Regions from separate parts of the Mycolicibacterium rhodesiae NBB3 genome, predicted to be linked through region 1. Evidence: predicted binding sites of a transcription regulator. Region 1 holds the regulator's gene; the other holds the start of a gene.

The links. Region 1 encodes HspR, which represses chaperone genes until heat shock. Its sites were predicted from a motif close to ANNTGAGTNNNNNNNACTCANNT; they were not measured.
Region 2: a site for HspR is predicted at 5,632-5,654, ahead of lon (endopeptidase La). Genes of this name have one in related genera too.

The regions. Positions count from the first base shown of each region.
Region 1 is NC_016604.1:1,353,888-1,362,964, forward strand. Features, by position in the region: gene MYCRHN_RS06540 (GAP family protein) at 1-31, shown strand, start outside; gene MYCRHN_RS06545 (TetR/AcrR family transcriptional regulator) at 1-624, opposite strand, end outside; gene MYCRHN_RS06550 (hypothetical protein) at 721-1,728, shown strand; gene MYCRHN_RS06555 (FAD-binding oxidoreductase) at 1,715-2,881, shown strand; gene MYCRHN_RS06560 (aldose 1-epimerase) at 2,922-3,824, shown strand; gene MYCRHN_RS06565 (hypothetical protein) at 3,824-4,159, shown strand; gene MYCRHN_RS06570 (heat shock protein transcriptional repressor HspR) at 4,166-4,534, opposite strand; gene dnaJ (molecular chaperone DnaJ) at 4,534-5,715, opposite strand; gene grpE (nucleotide exchange factor GrpE) at 5,748-6,389, opposite strand; gene dnaK (molecular chaperone DnaK) at 6,386-8,245, opposite strand; partial or broken gene MYCRHN_RS06590 (lysylphosphatidylglycerol synthase transmembrane domain-containing protein) at 8,444-9,077, opposite strand, start outside.
Region 2 is NC_016604.1:4,920,505-4,929,581, reverse strand. Features, by position in the region: gene MYCRHN_RS23705 (adenylate/guanylate cyclase domain-containing protein) at 1-1,593, shown strand, start outside; gene MYCRHN_RS23700 (mechanosensitive ion channel domain-containing protein) at 1,590-2,990, shown strand; gene MYCRHN_RS23695 (alpha-hydroxy acid oxidase) at 3,004-4,236, shown strand; gene MYCRHN_RS23690 (esterase family protein) at 4,452-5,447, shown strand; gene lon (endopeptidase La) at 5,666-7,993, shown strand; gene MYCRHN_RS23680 (TfoX/Sxy family protein) at 8,068-8,400, shown strand; gene MYCRHN_RS23675 (HhH-GDP family DNA glycosylase) at 8,419-9,066, shown strand; gene MYCRHN_RS23670 (DUF72 domain-containing protein) at 9,063-9,077, shown strand, end outside.

The DNA.
Region 1 (9,077 bases):
CCCGAGTTCATCGGCGTCAGCAGTGAGGTAGCGCGTCACCGTCGGCGCGATCAACCGCACCAGTTCGTCGTCGGACAGCGTCGCCAGCGGTGGCACCTTCATCACGTAGCGCAGCACCGCCGCGCCGACCAGCTGGCTCGCGGCGAGCATCGAGCGCAACCGGGCCTGTTCCCCACCCCCGAGCACACCGGACACGGCGGTCAGCACGTAGTTCTGCATGAACGCGCGGAACGCATCGTGGGCGTCGGAGTTGGAGGTGGCCGACTGCAGCATCGCCACCATGCTCGGTCCGGTGTCGGGTGCTTCCCAGATTCGCAGGTACGTCCGCACCATCCGGGTCCCGATGTCGGGGTCGTCGTCGGAGCTTCCAGTGAGCGCGGCCACCAGCGCGCTCGGATCGACGATGAGCCGCAGTGACTCGCGGAACAGATCGGCCTTCGAGCCGAACAGGTACAGCAACATCGACGGGTCCACGTGGGCGTCGTCGGCGATCGCCCGCAGGGTCGTCTTCTCGTAACCCTCCGTCGCGAACCGCACCTTTGCCGCTGCCAGGACGGCGTCGCGCGATACCGGATCACCCTGGCGGCGCCCCCGGCGTTTGGTCGTCTTCGCTGGTGACGGCATCTATCGACGATAGCATTTCAATGACTGTTGAAATCATCGCGCCCGCGCGTTACGCTCAGCCGCATTAATTCAACGATGAATGAAAAGAGGTCGATGATGGTGACGGACACCGCGCACCGGCACACCCACGCCGTACCCGTACACGAGCCGCCCGCCGCGATCCGGGCGACCGGCATCATCGCGGTGCTCACCGTCGCGATCGCCCTCGTCGCGATCGCGTTCGCTCTGCCCGCCGCGCGTACAGCACCGCACGCCGTGCCGATCGGCGCGGCCGGCCCCCAGTCGGCAAGTGGAGAAGTCGCGGCCACTCTTCAGAAGCAGGCGCCGGGCGCCTTCACGATCACCTACTACCCCGGCGAGGAGGCGCTGCGGGATGCGATCCGCAACCGGGACGTCTACGGCGGCATCGCTTTCGGCCCCGACGGACCGCGTCTGCTGACCGCCACCGGCGGCAGCCCGATGGTCGCGCAGATGCTCACCCAGATGGCCAATGGCATCGCCGCGAAAACCGGAGTTCCCTTGGCCACCGAGGATCTGGCCCCGCCGACCGTCCAGGATCCGCGCGGCGCCGGGCTGGCCGCGTCGGCATTACCGATCACCCTCGCCGGACTGCTGCCCGCGGTCGCTCTCGTGCTCGCGCTCAAGCGCGAGGTCTGGACCCGGTTCACCGCCGTCGTAATCTTCGCCGGTGTCGCGGGTGTGAGCATCGCGGCGCTGTTGCGCTACGTCCTCGGCTCGATCGACGCGAACTTCTGGGGCGTCGCCGGCGGCTTGTCGCTGGGCATTCTGGCCGCAGGGTTGACCATGCTCGGGCTCGGCTCGCTGTTCGGCCGGTTCGGGCTGGCTCTCGGCGCGGTCGCCGCCCTGTTGATCGGCAACCCCCTGTCGGGGCTGACCAGCGCGCCGGAGATGCTGCCCACCGGCTGGGGTCAGCTGGGTCAATGGCTACCCCAGGGCGCCAACGCCACCCTGCTTCGGTCAACCGCATTCTTCGACGGGGCCGGCGGCGCGCTGCCGATCGTGGTGCTGACCTGCTGGTCACTGCTCGGTATCGCACTGGTGGTCACCGCGGCGCTTACTATCGAACGACGTGGGGCTCGATGATCGTGATGCGCTGCGAACGCTGCGTGACGCCGTCGACCCTGCGCTCGGCTCCGACGACCTGATCCGGCGTTTCTACACCCGCTGGTTCGCCATCGACACTTCCGTTCGCGATCTGTTCCCCCCGGACATGACCGCGCAGCGCAGCGCCTTCGCGCAGGCAATGACGTGGGTGTTGGGCGAGCTCGTCGACCAGCGGGCCGAGGCGCCGGTGGCCTTCCTCGCGCAACTGGGTCGCGACCATCGCAAATACGGTGTCACGCAACGGCATTACGACAGCCTCCGGGATGCACTGCTCACGACGTTTCGCACCCAGCTGATCGACGCGTGGGATGACAGGCTCGAGCAAACGGCTCACGACGCGGTCGCACTGTTCGTCGGGGTGATGCGGGGTGCGGCGGACGCCGAGCAGGGTCCGCCCTACTGCGACGGCACGGTGATCGAACACATCCGACCCGCCCGAGACGTCTCGATGATCCGGTTGCAGCTCGACCACCCGCTGTACTACCACCCTGGTCAGTACGTCACCGTCCAGGTGCCGCAGTGGCCGCGCCGGTGGCGCTACCTCAGCCCATCGATCCCCGCCGACCGCGACGGCAAAATCGAATTTCACGTCCGTTCGGTGCCCGGCGGCATGGTGAGTCCGGCGATCGTCGGTGAGACGAGGCCCGGCGACCGGTGGCGCATGTCCAACCCGCACGGCGGCATGCACGTAGACCGCGACGGAGGTGACGTCCTCATGGTCGCCGGCAGCACCGGCCTCGCCCCCCTGCGGGCGCTGATCATGGATCTCACCCGCAAGGCCGTCAATCCGCGGGTGCATCTTTTCTTCGGTACCCGCTTTCCCTGCGAGCTCTACGATCTGCACACCCTGTGGCAGATCGTCTCGCAGAATCCGTGGCTGTCGGTGACGCCGGTGTCGGAGTTCAACACCGATCCGCCGTGGGCAGCGGACTTCCCCCTCGTCTCGCCGCCGCGCGGTCTGCATGTCCGCCAGACGGGGCTGCTCCCGGATGTCGTCACGCGGTACGGCGGGTGGGGTGATCGGCAGATCCTCATCTGTGGCGGTCCGGAGATGGTCGAGGCCACCAAGGCGGCACTGCTCGCCAAAGGCGCTCCGGCCGAACGTATTCAGCACGATCCGTTGACGGGCTGATCGGTTACGACGCGACCGCGAGCATGGCAGGATCTCGGACATGCCCGATTTGGAGCCCATAACGATTCACGACCCGTCATCCTCGCTGACGGCCACCTTCGTACCGGGCGCCGGCATGATCGGCACCTCGCTCGCCGACGGCGTTGACGAGTTCCTCGGGCAGCGCCGCGGACTGGACGCCTATGTGAGCAACGGCAAGACGATGGGCATCCCGATCCTCTACCCGTGGGCGAACCGGCTGGGAGCCCGCGAGTACGAGAGCAACGGCGTCCTGGTCACCCTCACACCCGGGAAAGGCGGAGTGCGCACCGACGACAACGGTCTGCCCATCCACGGTGTCCTCGCGGCATATCCGGGTTGGCAGATCACCGCACAGTCGCCGACCTCGCTGACCGCCGTCGTGGACTTCGCAGCGCAGCCAGCACTGCTTGCGGCCTTCCCGTTCCCCCACGTGCTGACCCAGGCCGTCACGCTGTCGGATCGCACCCTCACCATCGAGACCACCGTGACCGCGACGGGATCAGCCTCCGTGCCACTGTGTTTCGGCTATCACCCGTACTTCACGATACCCGGCGTGCCGCGCGCGCAGTGGCGGCTGAGCACCCCGGCGATGCGGCATCTGCCGGTGGACAGCCGGGGTATCCCGACCGGACAGCACGACGACTGGGACGCCCTCGACAAGTCGCTGGAGTCGGTCACCTATGACGACGGCTTCGACAACGTGCCCACCGGGGCAGTGTTCTCACTCACCGGAGGCGAACGCCGCATCGATGTTCGGTTCGAGACGGGTTATCCCGCAGCGCAAATCTTCGCACCCGACAGCGACGACCTCATCGCCATCGAACCGATGGCCGCGCCGACCGATTCGCTGCGCAGCGGCGGATACCGCTCCGCGGTGCCCGGCGAATCGGAGACGGCGCGCTTTACGGTCACGGTGACCTAGTGCAGGTCAAGGGAACAGCCACACTGACCACGGTCGGTGTCCTACTCGCACTCGCAGCGGGCGCCCTCGTCGCGCTGAGCACAAACGTCGTGTCGAATACGTGGCTACTCATCACAGAGCCGTCCAACGTCATTCCCCGCGAATCGTCATTATGGACGTTTACGCCCACTGTGATGAACAGCGGATCCGGCGACTGGTGGCTATACGGCGAGGATGACGAAAACTACTATTACTTCACGGGATCCGGCGATCGCCCCTACATCGCCGCATCGAAGGTCGACAGTCGCGGCTGCGCGGGATTCGACAGTAAAGACTTCCAGACGTGGTGCAGGTGATCCGACTCAGCGCTTGTGGCGAGGCTGCCAGACTACCAGGGCCGTGCTCTTGCCCCTGGGGGCCGAACGCAGCTCGTCGATCTCGCGAGCCATCTCCTGCAGGCGGCTCTGCAACGCCTCCACCTGGTTGGTGAGCTCGATGATCCGCTTGATGCCTGCGAGGTTGACACCCTCGTCCTGCGACAGTCGCTGCACTTCGCGGAGCAGATCGACATCATGCTGCGAATAGCGCCGCCCACCGCCGGAGGTGCGCTGCGGACTGACCAGACCGAGCCGGTCGTATGTGCGCAGAGTCTGCGCATGCATACCGGCCAGCTCGGCGGCCACCGAGATCAGGAAGGTGTGGGCGCCGTCACTCGATCGCTTGGCGCTCATCACGCACCCGCCCAATTCGCCCGCGGATCGAAACCACTGGCCTTTTCGGCTTTCGCGTAGGCCTCCAACGCTTCGGCGGCCTCACCCTCCACGTCCGGCGGCACCGCCACCTTCACGGTGACGAGCAGATCGCCGTGGCCGCCCGACCGCTTCGGCACTCCACGTCCGCGAACCCGAAGAATCCTGCCGTCGGACGTGCCCTTGGGCACCCGGACACCGACCTTGCCTTCCAGTGTCGGGACTGAAAGTGTTGTGCCGAGGGCCAATTCGTGAAAGCTGACCGGCACACTGACGGTGAGGTCGTCACCGTTGCGGCCGAACACCTTGTCCGCTTTGACGTGCACGGTGACATAGAGGTCACCCGAGGGAGCGCCGCGCAGCCCGGCCTCGCCCTGGCCGGCCAGCCGGATACGCTGACCGTCCTCGACGCCCGGTGGGATCCGCACGTTGATGGTGCGGGTCCTGGTCGTCACACCGGTGCCCTTGCATTCGTCGCAGGGGTTTTCGATGATCGATCCGCTGCCCCGGCACTCTGTGCACGGTTCGGAGAATCCGAACGCCCCCTGGTTGCGGTTGATCACGCCCGACCCGTTGCAGTTCGGGCACACCTTCGGGCTGGTGCCCGGTCGTGCACCGCTGCCATGGCAGTTGGTACACGGGGCGGGGCTGGTGAGCCGCAACGGCATCATCACGCCCTTGGTGGCTTCGAGAAAGGACAACTCGGTCTCGGTCTCGAGGTCGTTACCCCGTCGTGGCCGAGAAGGCCGCGGCTGTTGAGCTCCGCGCCCGAACAGACCGCCGAACAGATCCCCGATGTTGGCGCCGCCGGTCTGGCCCGCCGCGTCGAACAGATCGTTCAGGTTGAATTCGCCGCCCTCGGAACCGAATCCACCGAAGTTGCCGCCACCTCCGCCACCGAAGCGACCGCGACCGAACCCGCCGTTGGCGAAAAGCCTTCTGGTCTCGTCGTACTCCTTGCGCTTGGCAGGGTCCGACAGCACTTCCTTGGCTTCCGACACGGCCTTGTAGCGGTCTTCAGCCGCCTGATTGCCGGGGTTGCGGTCGGGATGGTTCTCCGCGAGCAGCTTTCGGGCCGCCCGCTTGATGTCCTGCTCGCTGGCGTCAGAGGCGACGCCGAGCTCCTTGTAGAAGTCCTTTTCGACCCACTCACGCTGGGCCATACCGCGTCACCTCCTTACCTGATGACTAGTTCTTAGTCTGATTCTGCGGTGTCTTGTGCGTCTGAGCCGGTGTTATCGGCGGCATCGGGGATCGTGTCGACCACGCCCACCATGGCGTGGCGCACGACTTGGTCGCCGACTTTGTAGCCGCGGCGCATGACGGTTCCGACGATCGGGTGGGTGCCCTCACCTTCGTGTTGCACTGCCTCGTGCAGCGCGGGGTCGAAGGCGTCGCCCTCCTCACCGAAGCCCGAAAGGCCGAGTCCCTCAAGGGCGGTCGACAGCTTGTCGGCGACCGACTTCAGCGGACCGGCATCCAGGTCACCATGGCTGCGCGCCCGTTCGAGATCGTCGAGAACCGGAAGCAGCTGCTTTATCACCGACGCTTTGGCGCGATCGGCCGTGAGCTGCTGGTCGCGCATCGCCCGCTTGCGGTAATTGGCGAAGTCCGCCTGCACTCGCTGCAGGTCCGCGATCAGCTCCGCCGCCTTACCCGCCTCCTCGGGACTCTCGCCCGGGAAGTCGTCCGGTCCCGGCCCACTGGGGCTGGATGTCGCCGCCCCAGCGGCTCCGGGGGCCGGACTGGCTCCCGCTTCACGGATCTCGCCGGTGTCCGGATCGATGCGCCGTTTGTCGGTGACAGTCACCGGCTCGTGCGAATCGTTCTGGCTCACTTGCGCTCCTCATCGTCGTCGACGACCTCGGCGTCTACCACGTTGTCATCGGCCGGACCGGCTGCCGACTCGCCGGCTCCGCCAGCGGTCTGCTCGGCCTGGGTGGCCTCGTACAGTGCCTGACCCAAGCCCTGGGCCTCCACGCCGAGCTTCTCCATCGCCGCCTTGATGGCCGCGATGTCGGTGCCCTCGAGCGTCGACTTGGCTTCGGCGACCGCGGAATCGACCTTGTCCAGCGTGTCCGCGGGGATCTTCGATCCGCCTTCGGCTTCGCGCTGCTCTTTGACGATCTTCTCGGTCTGGTAAACCAGCGACTCCGCCTGGTTGCGGACGTCGGCCTCCTCACGACGCTTGCGGTCCTCCTCGGCGTGTGCCTCGGCGTCCTTGATCATCTGGTCGATCTCCTCCTTTGAAAGGCCGGAGCCCTCCTGGATTCGGATCGTGTTCTCCTTGCCGGTGCCCTTGTCCTTCGCGGTCACATGCACGATGCCGTTGGCGTCGATGTCGAACGTGACCTCGATCTGGGGCACACCGCGCGGAGCCGGCGGGATCCCCGTCAGCTCGAAGCTGCCGAGCAGCTTGTTGTGCGCGGCGATCTCACGCTCACCCTGGAAGACCTGAATCTGCACCGACGGCTGATTGTCATCGGCCGTGGTGAAGGTCTCCGACCTCTTGGTTGGGATCGTGGTGTTGCGCTCGATCAGCTTGGTCATGACGCCACCCTTGGTTTCGATACCGAGGGACAGCGGCGTGACGTCAAGCAGCAGAACGTCTTTCACCTCACCCTTGAGCACACCGGCCTGCAGCGCGGCGCCCACGGCGACGACCTCGTCGGGGTTCACGCCCTTGTTGGGCTCCTTGCCGCCGGTCATTTCCTTGACCAGCTCGGAGACCGCGGGCATCCGGGTCGAACCGCCGACCAGCACCACGTGGTCGATGTCACCCACTGAGATGCCCGCGTCGGCGATCACCGACTGGAACGGCTTGCGGGTGCGGTCCAGCAGATCCTGTGTGATGCGCTGGAACTCAGAACGCGTCAGCTGCTCGTCGAGGAACAGCGGGTTCTTGTCCGAGTCGACCGTGATGTAGGGCAGGTTGATCGAGGTGCTCTGCGAACTCGAGAGCTCGATCTTGGCCTTCTCGGCAGCTTCACGCAGCCGCTGCATGGCCATCTTGTCCTTCGTCAGGTCGATGCCCGACGTGCCCTTGAACTTGTCGACGAGCCATTCGACGATCCGGTCGTCCCAGTCGTCACCACCGAGGTGGTTGTCACCGGAGGTTGCGCGAACCTCGACCACACCCTCGCCGATCTCCAGCAGCGACACGTCGAACGTGCCACCACCGAGGTCGAAGACCAGGATGGTCTGTTCCTTCTCGCCCTTGTCCAGCCCATAGGCCAGCGCCGCGGCGGTCGGCTCATTGACGATGCGCAGCACGTTGAGGCCCGCGATCTGCCCGGACTCCTTGGTGGCCTGCCGTTGGGCGTCGTTGAAGTACGCCGGCACGGTGATCACCGCGTCGGTGATGTCCTCGCCCAGGTAGCTCTCCGCATCACGCTTGAGCTTCATCAGCACGCGTGCGCTGATCTCCTGAGGGGTGTATTTCTTGTCATCGATCTCGACGGACCAATCGGTGCCCATTTCGCGCTTGACCGAACGGATGGTCCGGTCGACGTTGGTCACCGCTTGGTTCTTGGCGGGCTGACCGACCAGCACCTCGCCGTTGCGTGCGAACGCGACGACGGACGGCGTGGTGCGGGAGCCTTCTGAGTTGGCTACGACAACGGGGTCGCCACCCTCCAGTACCGCGACGACGGAGTTGGTGGTCCCGAGGTCGATTCCGACCGCACGAGCCATGGTTGTTCCTCCTGAATTAGTCCATCTATTGGGTCTGAGTGCACCGCACTCAAGACTGCTCCGGCCAACCTTATCCTGTCAACCCAGACTTGAGTGACTTACGCTCAACTGTCAGTGGGGTCAACGGCATGCTTCGCGGATTTGTTCCCGGCCCCCTTCAGGCGGCTAAATGTGGCTCTCTCGAATTCGGGGCCGGCGCTAAATCATGTCCTTGGCCGTGAACCACCGTGTCACCCCCCACCCCACGAACACCGGCAACCAACACGTGAGAATCCGGTACAACAACACGGACGGAACAGCCACGGCAGCGGGTACTCCGAACGCTGCGAGACCTCCGATCAGCGCGGCTTCGACCGCTCCCACACCGCCTGGCGTCGGGGCGGCCGACGCGAGAGTGCCGCCGATCATCGTGACTACGGTGACAGTCACGAACGTAGCGGCGCCGCCAACCGCCTCGATGCTGGCCCACAGCGCCAACGCGCCACCAAGAGTCGTTGTCGCACAACCGAACACAATGAGCGCGAGCCGATGGGGTGCCCGGGCGAGAGTGACTAGGTCGTCCACGACCGCGGTCACGCGCGGACGCACCGAGGTGCCCAGCCACCGCCGCAGCCTCGGTACGAACATCAGCAGCCCGACGATGCCGAGTGCGGCACCGGCCAAAAGGAAAAGCACAGTCGCACTGGGAACGAAGTGTGAAAGGTCCGCCGATACACCGGCCGCGACGCCGAAGAACGTCAGCAGGGCGATGTGTGTGATCACCTGCACTGCTTGTTGCAGTGCCACCGCCGCAGTGGCACGGACCGAACCCTGTCCGTTCTTCTGCAGGTAT
Region 2 (9,077 bases), 2.8 Mb from region 1:
GCCAACGCGCGCTACAACGACTTCTTCCGCGAGATAGTGCAGCGATTCGAGTTCGAGGACGCGTTGCTCTTCGATACCCGTGGCAACGTCGTCTACACCGCGTACAAAGGCGTGGATCTCGGCACGAACGTGTTCACCGGTCCCTTCAAGGGCGGCTTGCTGGCTTCCGCGTACAAGGAGGCGCTCGAATCGAACACCGTCGACTACGTCGGCATCACCGACTTCGGCGAGTACGAACCGGCCGACGAGCCGACCGCGTGGTTCCTGTCGCCCGTCGGTCCGCAGGGCAGCGTGGAAGGTGTGCTCGCCCTGCAGTTTCCGATCTCGAAGATCAACAGGTTGATGACCATGGATCGGCGCTGGCAAGAGTCCGGTATGGGCGAGACCGGTGAGACCTTCATAGTCGGACCCGACGACCTCATGCGATCGGATTCCCGAATGTTCATCGAGGACCCCGAGGCCTACAAACGCGACGTCGTCGACGCGGGCACCGCACCCGACATCGCTGCCGAAGCGATCCAGCGGGGCGGCACGACCTTGATCCAACCGGTGCCGACGGAGGCCACCAAGCTCGCGCAGCGGGGCCAGGCGGGCACGCTGATCGCCCAGGACTATCTCGGTCAAGAGACGCTGCAGGCGTACGCCCCGGCCGACATCGAGGGCCTGCGGTGGAACGTGATCGCCAAGATCAACACGGCGGAGGCGTTCGCGCCGGTATCCGCGTTCACCCGCACGCTGGTGCTGTCGACGGTCGCGATCATCTTCGTCGTGTGTCTTGCGGCGATGTTGCTCGCGCGGTTGTTCGTCAGACCGATCCGGAGACTCGAAACCGGCGCCCAGAAGATCAGTTCCGGGGATTACAACATCAACCTGCCCGTCCACTCACGCGACGAGTTCGGCGACCTCACCGTCGCTTTCAACGAGATGAGCCGCAATCTGGCCATCAAGGAGGACCTGCTCGCCGAGCAGCGCCGCGAGAACGACCGGCTGATGTTGTCCCTGATGCCGGAGCCGGTGGTGCAGCGTTACCGCGAGGGTGAGGAGACGATCTCCCAGGACCATCAGGACGTCACGGTGATCTTCGCCGACATCGTCGGCCTGGACGACCTGTCCCCCCAGCTGAGCTCCGATGAGCTGCTCACGATCGTCAACAAGCTGACGCGTCAATTCGATGCCGCTGCAGACAATCTCGGCGTCGAGCAGGTGCGGACGCTGCACAACGGCTATCTGGCCAGCTGCGGCTTGAGTGTTCCGCGCCTCGACAATGTCAGACGCACAGTTGATTTCGCCATCGAGATGCAACGGATCATCGAACGGTTCAACGGCGAGACCGGACACGACCTGAGCCTGCGAGCCGGTATCGACACCGGGACCGTGACCAGCGGACTGGTCGCTCGCTCCACCCTCGCCTACGACATGTGGGGATCGGCGGTGAACCTCGCGTATCAAGTGCAGAGCGGCTCACCACAACCCGGCGTCTACGTCACCTCCACGGTCTACGACCAGATGCGTGACAGCCGCAGCTTCACCGCCGCGGGCGTGATCACCGTCGACGGTGAAGAACAACCTGTTTGGCGATTGGCGCAGCAGTGAGCAGCGTGTTCGATTCGCCATGGTTCTACTGGGCCGTGGCCGTCGCCATCGGCTTTCCCGTCTGCCTGGTGGCTCTCACGGAGGTGCACAACGCGCTGCTGCGCCGGTCGAACCCGTTGGCCCGCCCGGTGCATCTGGTGCGCAACTACATCCTGCCGCTCGGTGCGCTGCTGATCCTGCTGGTGCAGGCCATCCAGATCTCCGGCGAGGCGACGCCGGTTCGCGTGGTGGCGACGGTGTTCGGGTTCGTCGTCCTGGTCCTCGTGCTGTCCGGTCTGAACGCCACGATGTTCGCGGGTGCGCCGGAAGGCAGCTGGCGCAAGCGAATCCCGTCGATCTTTCTCGACGTCGCCCGCTTCGCAGTGATCGCCGTCGGTGTCGGCATCATGCTCGCCTACATCTGGGGCGCGAACGTGGGCGGCCTGTTCACCGCGCTCGGCGTGTCGTCGATCGTGCTAGGCCTTGCACTGCAGAACTCGGTGGGGCAGATCATCTCGGGCCTGCTGCTGTTGTTCGAACAGCCATTTCAGCTCGGCGACTGGATCGACACCCCGACGGCGCGCGGCCGCGTGGTGGAAGTGAACTGGCGGGCAACGCATATCGACACCGGCGGCGGCATGATGATCATGCCCAACTCGGCGCTGGCCGCGGCGTCGTTCAAGAACTTCAGCCGCCCGCCCGGCGCACACTCCCTGAGTGTCTCCACCGTCTTCTCGGTCGACGACCCACCCGACGACGTCATCGCGATGCTGAACCGGGTGGCGGTCATGCTGCCGCAGCTGCGGCCGGGTGCTACGCCGTCCAGTGTCCGTTCCGGTGCCATGGACTACAGCACGGGAATTCCGCTGCGCTCTCCCGCTGATGACTTCGCCGCCAAATCTCAGTTCCTGCGCTGGGTCTGGTATGCGTCGCGGCGGGCCGGCCTGCACCTCGACGAGGCAGAAGACGAGTTCGCGACGACGGAACGGGTGCAGACCTCGTTGCGGATCATCGCGCCGACACTGCGGCTGACCCATGAGGACCAGGAGGACCTCCTCACCCGGGTCCGGCTCACGCGTTACGGCGCCGACGAGTACATCCAGTACAGCGGGCAGATCCCCAAGCGGATGACGTTCATCGTCAACGGAAAGGTCAGGCTCGCCGCGACCGACGACGCGGGCGGGATCATCCCCGTGCGGACGCTGGAAGCGGGCGACTTCCTCGGACAGACCACCCTCACTCTCGAGCCGGTCAGCGCCGCGGCCTATGCGTTGGAGGAAGTCACCGTACTGCGGATCGACCGAGAGGTCGTCGAGGACCTGGTGTCGCGAAAGCCGGTGTTGTTGCAAGACTTCGGGCGCGCCATCGACGAGCGTCGGGAAAGTCTGCGGCGCGCGTTGGCCGCGGCAAAGGACTGAGAGCAGCGATGAGATGAAGCGCCGCCCACCCCGACCGCAGGAACTCGCGGCACTGCTGCAGTTCCAGAAGCCCCGCCTGAGTCCGACGCGCAGGCGACTCGACAGCGCGCTGACGATCGAGGACCTGCGCCGGGTCGCCAGACGCCGCACGCCCAAAGCAGCATTCGACTACACCGACGGCGCGGCAGAAGAGGAGCTGTCGCTGGCCCGGGCGCGACAGGCGTTCCGCGACATCGAATTCCACCCGACGATCCTGCGCGATGTCGCCAAGGTCGACACTGCTGCCACCGTGCTCGGCGACCGGGTGGCACAGCCGTTCGGCATCGCCCCGACAGGGTTCACCCGGTTGATGCAGACCGAAGGCGAGGTCGCGGGCGCGCACGCTGCGGCCCGCGCAGGTATCCCGTTCTCGCTGTCCACCCTGGGCACTGCCTCCATCGAAGCGGTCAAGGAGGCAAACCCACACGGACGCAACTGGTTTCAGTTGTACATGTGGAAGGACCGGGACCGGTCGATGGCGTTGGTCGAGCGGGCGGCGGCCGCGGGGTTCGACACGCTGCTCGTCACGGTCGACGTACCGGTCGCGGGAGCCCGGCTCCGCGACACCCGCAACGGAATGTCGATTCCTCCTGCGTTGACGCTGAAGACCGTCCTGGACGCCGTCGCGCACCCCCGCTGGTGGTTCGACCTGCTGACCACCGAACCGCTGTCGTTCGCATCGCTTGACCGCTGGCCCGGCACCGTCGCCGAATACCTGGACACCATGTTCGACCCCACCGTGACCTTCGACGACCTGGCCTGGATCAAATCCCAGTGGCCGAACAAACTGGTGGTCAAGGGAATTCAGACGCTCGACGACGCGAGGTCGGTGGTCGATCTCGGTGTCGACGGCATCGTGCTGTCGAATCACGGCGGCAGGCAGCTGGACCGTGCGCCGGTGCCGTTTCACCTGTTGCCCCGCGTCGCGCGCGAACTAGGACGTGACACCGAGGTATTGCTGGACACCGGCATCATGTCCGGCGCGGACATCGTGGCCGCGGTCGCGCTGGGCGCGCGCTTCACCCTGGTGGGCCGCGCCTATCTGTACGGCCTGATGGCCGGCGGGGAGGCCGGTGTCGACCGCGCGATCGAGATTCTGTCGGGGCAGGTCAGCCGAACCATGCGGCTGCTCGGCGTGACATCGCTCGACGAACTGCAACCCGGGCACGTCACGCAACTGCGCCGCCTCGTCCCCGGCGAGTCGTAGTTTGCTCGCTCTTTCCCTCTAGTCACATGATTCCCACTGGTCACACGGTAAAACAGCCTTTCGTGAGTCCTCGCCGAGTCGCAATCGTTAGCCAAACGCGATATCGCAACCGAGTGTTGAGCAGCCGGACTCGCCGGAACCACGTGTTTCATTACGCATGCAGAGCAATGGCAAAGGCTTTGCGCCAGGTGATGAAAGGTGGGTTGGTTGCCGTTATGAAGTTCAATGTGAGGTTACGAGGTAAGTGGTTGCGCCGGCTGGCGGCTGGCGCCGTGGCGGCGGCGACGCTGCCCGGCCTGATCGGCTTCGTCGGGGGTTCGGCGACCGCTGGCGCGTTTTCCAGGCCGGGTTTGCCCGTCGAGTATCTGGATGTGTTCTCACCGTCGATGAACCGCAACATCCGGGTGCAGTTCCAGGGCGGCGGTCCGCACGCGGTCTATCTGCTCGACGGTCTGCGCGCGCAGGATGATTTCAACGGCTGGGACATCAACACCCCGGCGTTCGAGTGGTACTACGGTTCGGGGCTGTCGACGGTCATGCCGGTCGGCGGCATGTCCAGCTTCTACACCGACTGGTACCAGCCGTCACGGGGTAACGGTCAGAACTACACGTACAAGTGGGAGACCTTCCTGACCCAGGAACTCCCCGGTTGGCTGGAGGCCAACAAGGGTGTGTCGAAGACCGGCAACGCTGTCGTCGGCATCTCGATGGCCGGCGCCGCAGCGCTGACATACTCGATCTACCACCCGCAGCAGTTCATCTACGCCGCATCACTTTCGGGCTTCCTCAATCCGTCCGAAGGCTGGTGGCCGATGCTGATCGGGCTGGCGATGAACGATGCGGGCGGCTACAACGCCGAGAGCATGTGGGGTCCGTCCTCGGATCCCGCGTGGAAGCGCAACGACCCGATGGTCAACATCAATCAGCTGGTCGCCAACAACACCAGGATCTGGATCTACTGCGGCTCGGGAACGCCGTCGGATCTGGACACCAGCGGTGGTGGCGGCAACCTGATGGCCGCGCAGTTCCTCGAGGGCTTGACGTTGCGCACCAACGTGAGCTTCAAGGACAACTACGTTGCCGCGGGTGGCACCAACGGCGTGTTCAACTTCCCGGCGAACGGCACGCACAGCTGGGGCTACTGGGGTCAGCAGCTGGAGCAGATGAGGCCCGACATCCAGCGGGTGCTGGGGGCGCAAGCCACCACCTGAGTCCCACCCACAAACAGGAAGCCTGCCGTACCCCCCGAACGGCAGGCTTCCTGTCATTCTCTGCGTTGACTTCCCCGGCTTCGCGTGGGCCCAGCGTCCACGCCGCAGTTGGCCGCGGTTTTCCGGCCTACGCGCAGAGTGAACGCGCCAGCCGGGTCCCGGGGAACAAACCACCCCTCCTCAGGGTTGAGTCGATCTGACTGAACTTTGGAGGAGATATGGCTGAAGCCAAATCAGTGCCGGTGCTGTTTCTGAGCGAATCGATCGTGCTGCCCGGCATGGTGGTGCCGATCGAGCTCGACGACGCCGCCCGTGCCGCGGTCGACGCGGCGAAGGCGTCGGAATCGGGTGAGCTCCTGATCGCACCGCGCCTGGAGGATCGCTACGCGTCGTACGGCGTGCTGGCGTCGATCGTCCAGGTCGGCCGGATCGCGGGCGGTAGCGGCACTGCAGCCGTGGTGCGCGGGACCAAGCGCGCACACATCGGTGCGGGCGCCAACGGCCCCGGCACGGCGTTGTGGGTCGAGGTGACCGAGGTCGAAGAACCGCCAGCAACCGACGAGGTCCGCACGCTGGCGGCCGACTACAAGAAGCTGCTGCTGGCGATGCTGCAACGCCGCGAGGCCTGGCAGATCATCGACTTCGTCAACCAACTCACCGACCCGTCCGCGCTGGCGGACACGGCCGGATATGCGTCGTACCTGACGCAGGTGCAGAAGCGCCAGCTGCTGGAGACCCCCGATGTCGGCGCGCGGCTGAACGCGCTTATCGAATGGACCGGTGACCACCTGGCCGAGGTCGAGGTGACCGACAAGATCGCCGACGACGTGCGTGAGGGCATGGAGAAGACGCAGAAGGAGTTCCTGCTGCGCCAGCAGCTCGCCGCGATCCGCAAGGAACTGGGCGAGGGTGAGCCCGACGGATCCGACGATTACCGGGCCCGGGTCGAGGCGGCCGATCTGCCGGAGAAGGTGCGCGAAGCCGCGTTGCGCGAGGTCGGCAAGCTGGAGCGCTCGAGCGAACAGAGCCCCGAGGGCGGCTGGATCCGGACGTGGCTGGACACGGTGCTGGACCTGCCGTGGAACGTCACGACCGAGGACTCCACCGACCTGAAGTCGGCTCGCGAGATCCTCGACGCGGACCACCACGGGCTGGAGGACGTCAAGGACCGCATCGTCGAGTATCTGGCCGTGCGCGCCCGGCGCGCACAGCGCGGGATGGCTGTCGTCGGCGGCCGCGGCTCCGGCGCCGTGATGGTGCTGGCCGGTCCCCCTGGCGTCGGTAAGACCTCGCTGGGCGAAAGCGTCGCTCGGGCGCTGGGCCGCAAGTTCGTTCGCGTCGCGCTCGGCGGCGTGCGCGACGAGGCCGAGATCCGTGGCCACCGTCGTACCTACGTGGGTGCGCTGCCCGGCCGAATCGTCCGCGCGATCGGCGAGGCGGGGTCGATGAACCCCGTCGTGCTGCTCGACGAAATCGACAAGGTCGGTTCCGACTACCGGGGCGATCCCTCGGCGGCTCTGCTGGAGGTGCTGGACCCGGCGCAGAACCACACGTTCCGCGACCACTACCTGGAGCTGGATCTCGACCTGTCGGACGTCGTGTTCCTGGCGACGGCCAACCTCATCGAGAACATCCCGTCGGCGCTGCTGGACCGCATGGAGCTGATCCAGATCGACGGCTACACCGAAGACGACAAGGTTGCGATCGCGCGCGACTTCCTGCTCCCCCGGCAGGCCGAGCGTGCGGCGCTCACCGAGGCAGAGGTGACGGTGACCGAGGACGCGCTGCGTAAGATCGCAGCCGACTACACCCGCGAACCGGGTGTGCGGCAGTTCGAGCGCCTGCTGGCCAAGGCATTGCGCAAGGCGACGACGAAGTTGGCTTCTGACGACGATCAGTCGTTGACCATCGACGAGCCGGATCTCGTTGACTACCTGGGTCGTCCGCGGTTCCTGCCGGAGTCCGCGGAGCGCACCGCGGTGCCCGGTGTGGCCACCGGACTGGCCGTCACGGGTCTGGGCGGCGATGTGCTCTACATCGAGGCCGGGGCCACCGATGGTGAGGCCGGCCTGCAGCTGACAGGTCAGCTCGGCGACGTCATGAAGGAATCGGCGCAGATCGCGCTGTCCTACGTGCGTGCGCACGCCGAGCAGCTGGGTGTCGACCCGAAGTCCCTGGACCGCCGGATCCACGTGCACGTGCCCGCGGGTGCGGTGCCCAAGGACGGTCCGTCGGCCGGCGTGACGATGGTGACGGCGCTGGTGTCGATGGCCACCGGGCGGCAGGTCCGCTCCGACGTCGGCATGACCGGTGAGGTGACGCTCAACGGCCGCGTGTTGCCGATCGGCGGGGTCAAGCAGAAGCTGCTGGCGGCGCAACGAGCCGGGCTGTCAACGGTTTTCATCCCCCAGCGCAACGAGGCCGACCTGGACGACGTCCCAGCCGACGTGCTCGAATCGCTGGAGGTCAAGCCGATGGTCGACGTGGCCGACATCATCGCGCAGGCGCTTGCGCCCGCCGAGGCCGAAGCGTCGGTCGCCGCCTGATCGAAGATGCACTCAGGGTCGTGATCGTTCACCGGTCACGACCCTGAGTGCTCTATCGACGCTAGGTTGACCGCATGTCCTACGACGAAGACCTGGCTCACCGTGTCCGCGAACTCCTCGCCGGCGAGCGCGGTCTCGACGAGAAGCGGATGTTCGGCGGGCTGGCGTTCCTCATCGACGGCAACATGTCGGTGTGTGTCAGCGGCCAGGGCGGGCTCATGGTCCGAGTGCCGCGCGAGGACACCGAGAAGCTGCTCGACCGCGATCACGTCGAGCCGATGATCATGGCCGGCCGCGAGACTCGTGGCTGGTTGCGGGTGTCCGTCGAGGGTGTCAAGACCAAACGCCAGCTCCAGGGCTGGGTGAAGCGCGGCGTCGACTACGCGAAGAGTTTCCCCGCCAAGTAGCCGGGTACGCCAGGCGGTGTGCCTGCGGCATCGACGACGAAATTGCTGAAAGTCCTGCTCGAGCAGGCTGGTACCACCTACGCCGAACAGGCGGACATCACGTTGGGCGACAAACCCATGCCGCTGTTTCAGCTGCTGGCGCTGTGCATGCTCGCGAGTAAGCCCATCGATGCGACGATCGCGACACAGGCCGCCCGCGAAGTGTTCGCCGCAGGGCTGCGCACCCCGAACGCGGTGGCCGAAGCCGACCGAGCCACGATGATCGCCGCGTTCGGGCGTGCGCACTACGCGCGATACGACGAAAGCTCCGCCACGCGACTGACCGACATCGCGCAGACCGTCAGGGACGAGTACGCAGGCGATCTGCGCGGACTCGCCGACCGTAGTAGGCACGATGTCACCGAGGCCCGACGACTCCTGAAGCAGTTCAAGGGGATTGGCGACACCGGCGCCGACATCTTCCTGCGCGAGATACAGGACCACTGGACCTGGGTTGGCCCCTTTTTCGACGATCGCGCCCTCGACGCTGCCCGGGAACTGGGTCTTCCCCACCGCGCAGACGAGCTCGGCGGCCTGGCGCCGCGGTCCAACGCGACGCTGGCCGCGGCACTGGTGCGCTGTTCGCTCGACGCCGATCTGCGGAACAGACTGCTGCAGGCGACGTGATTCGCATCGGA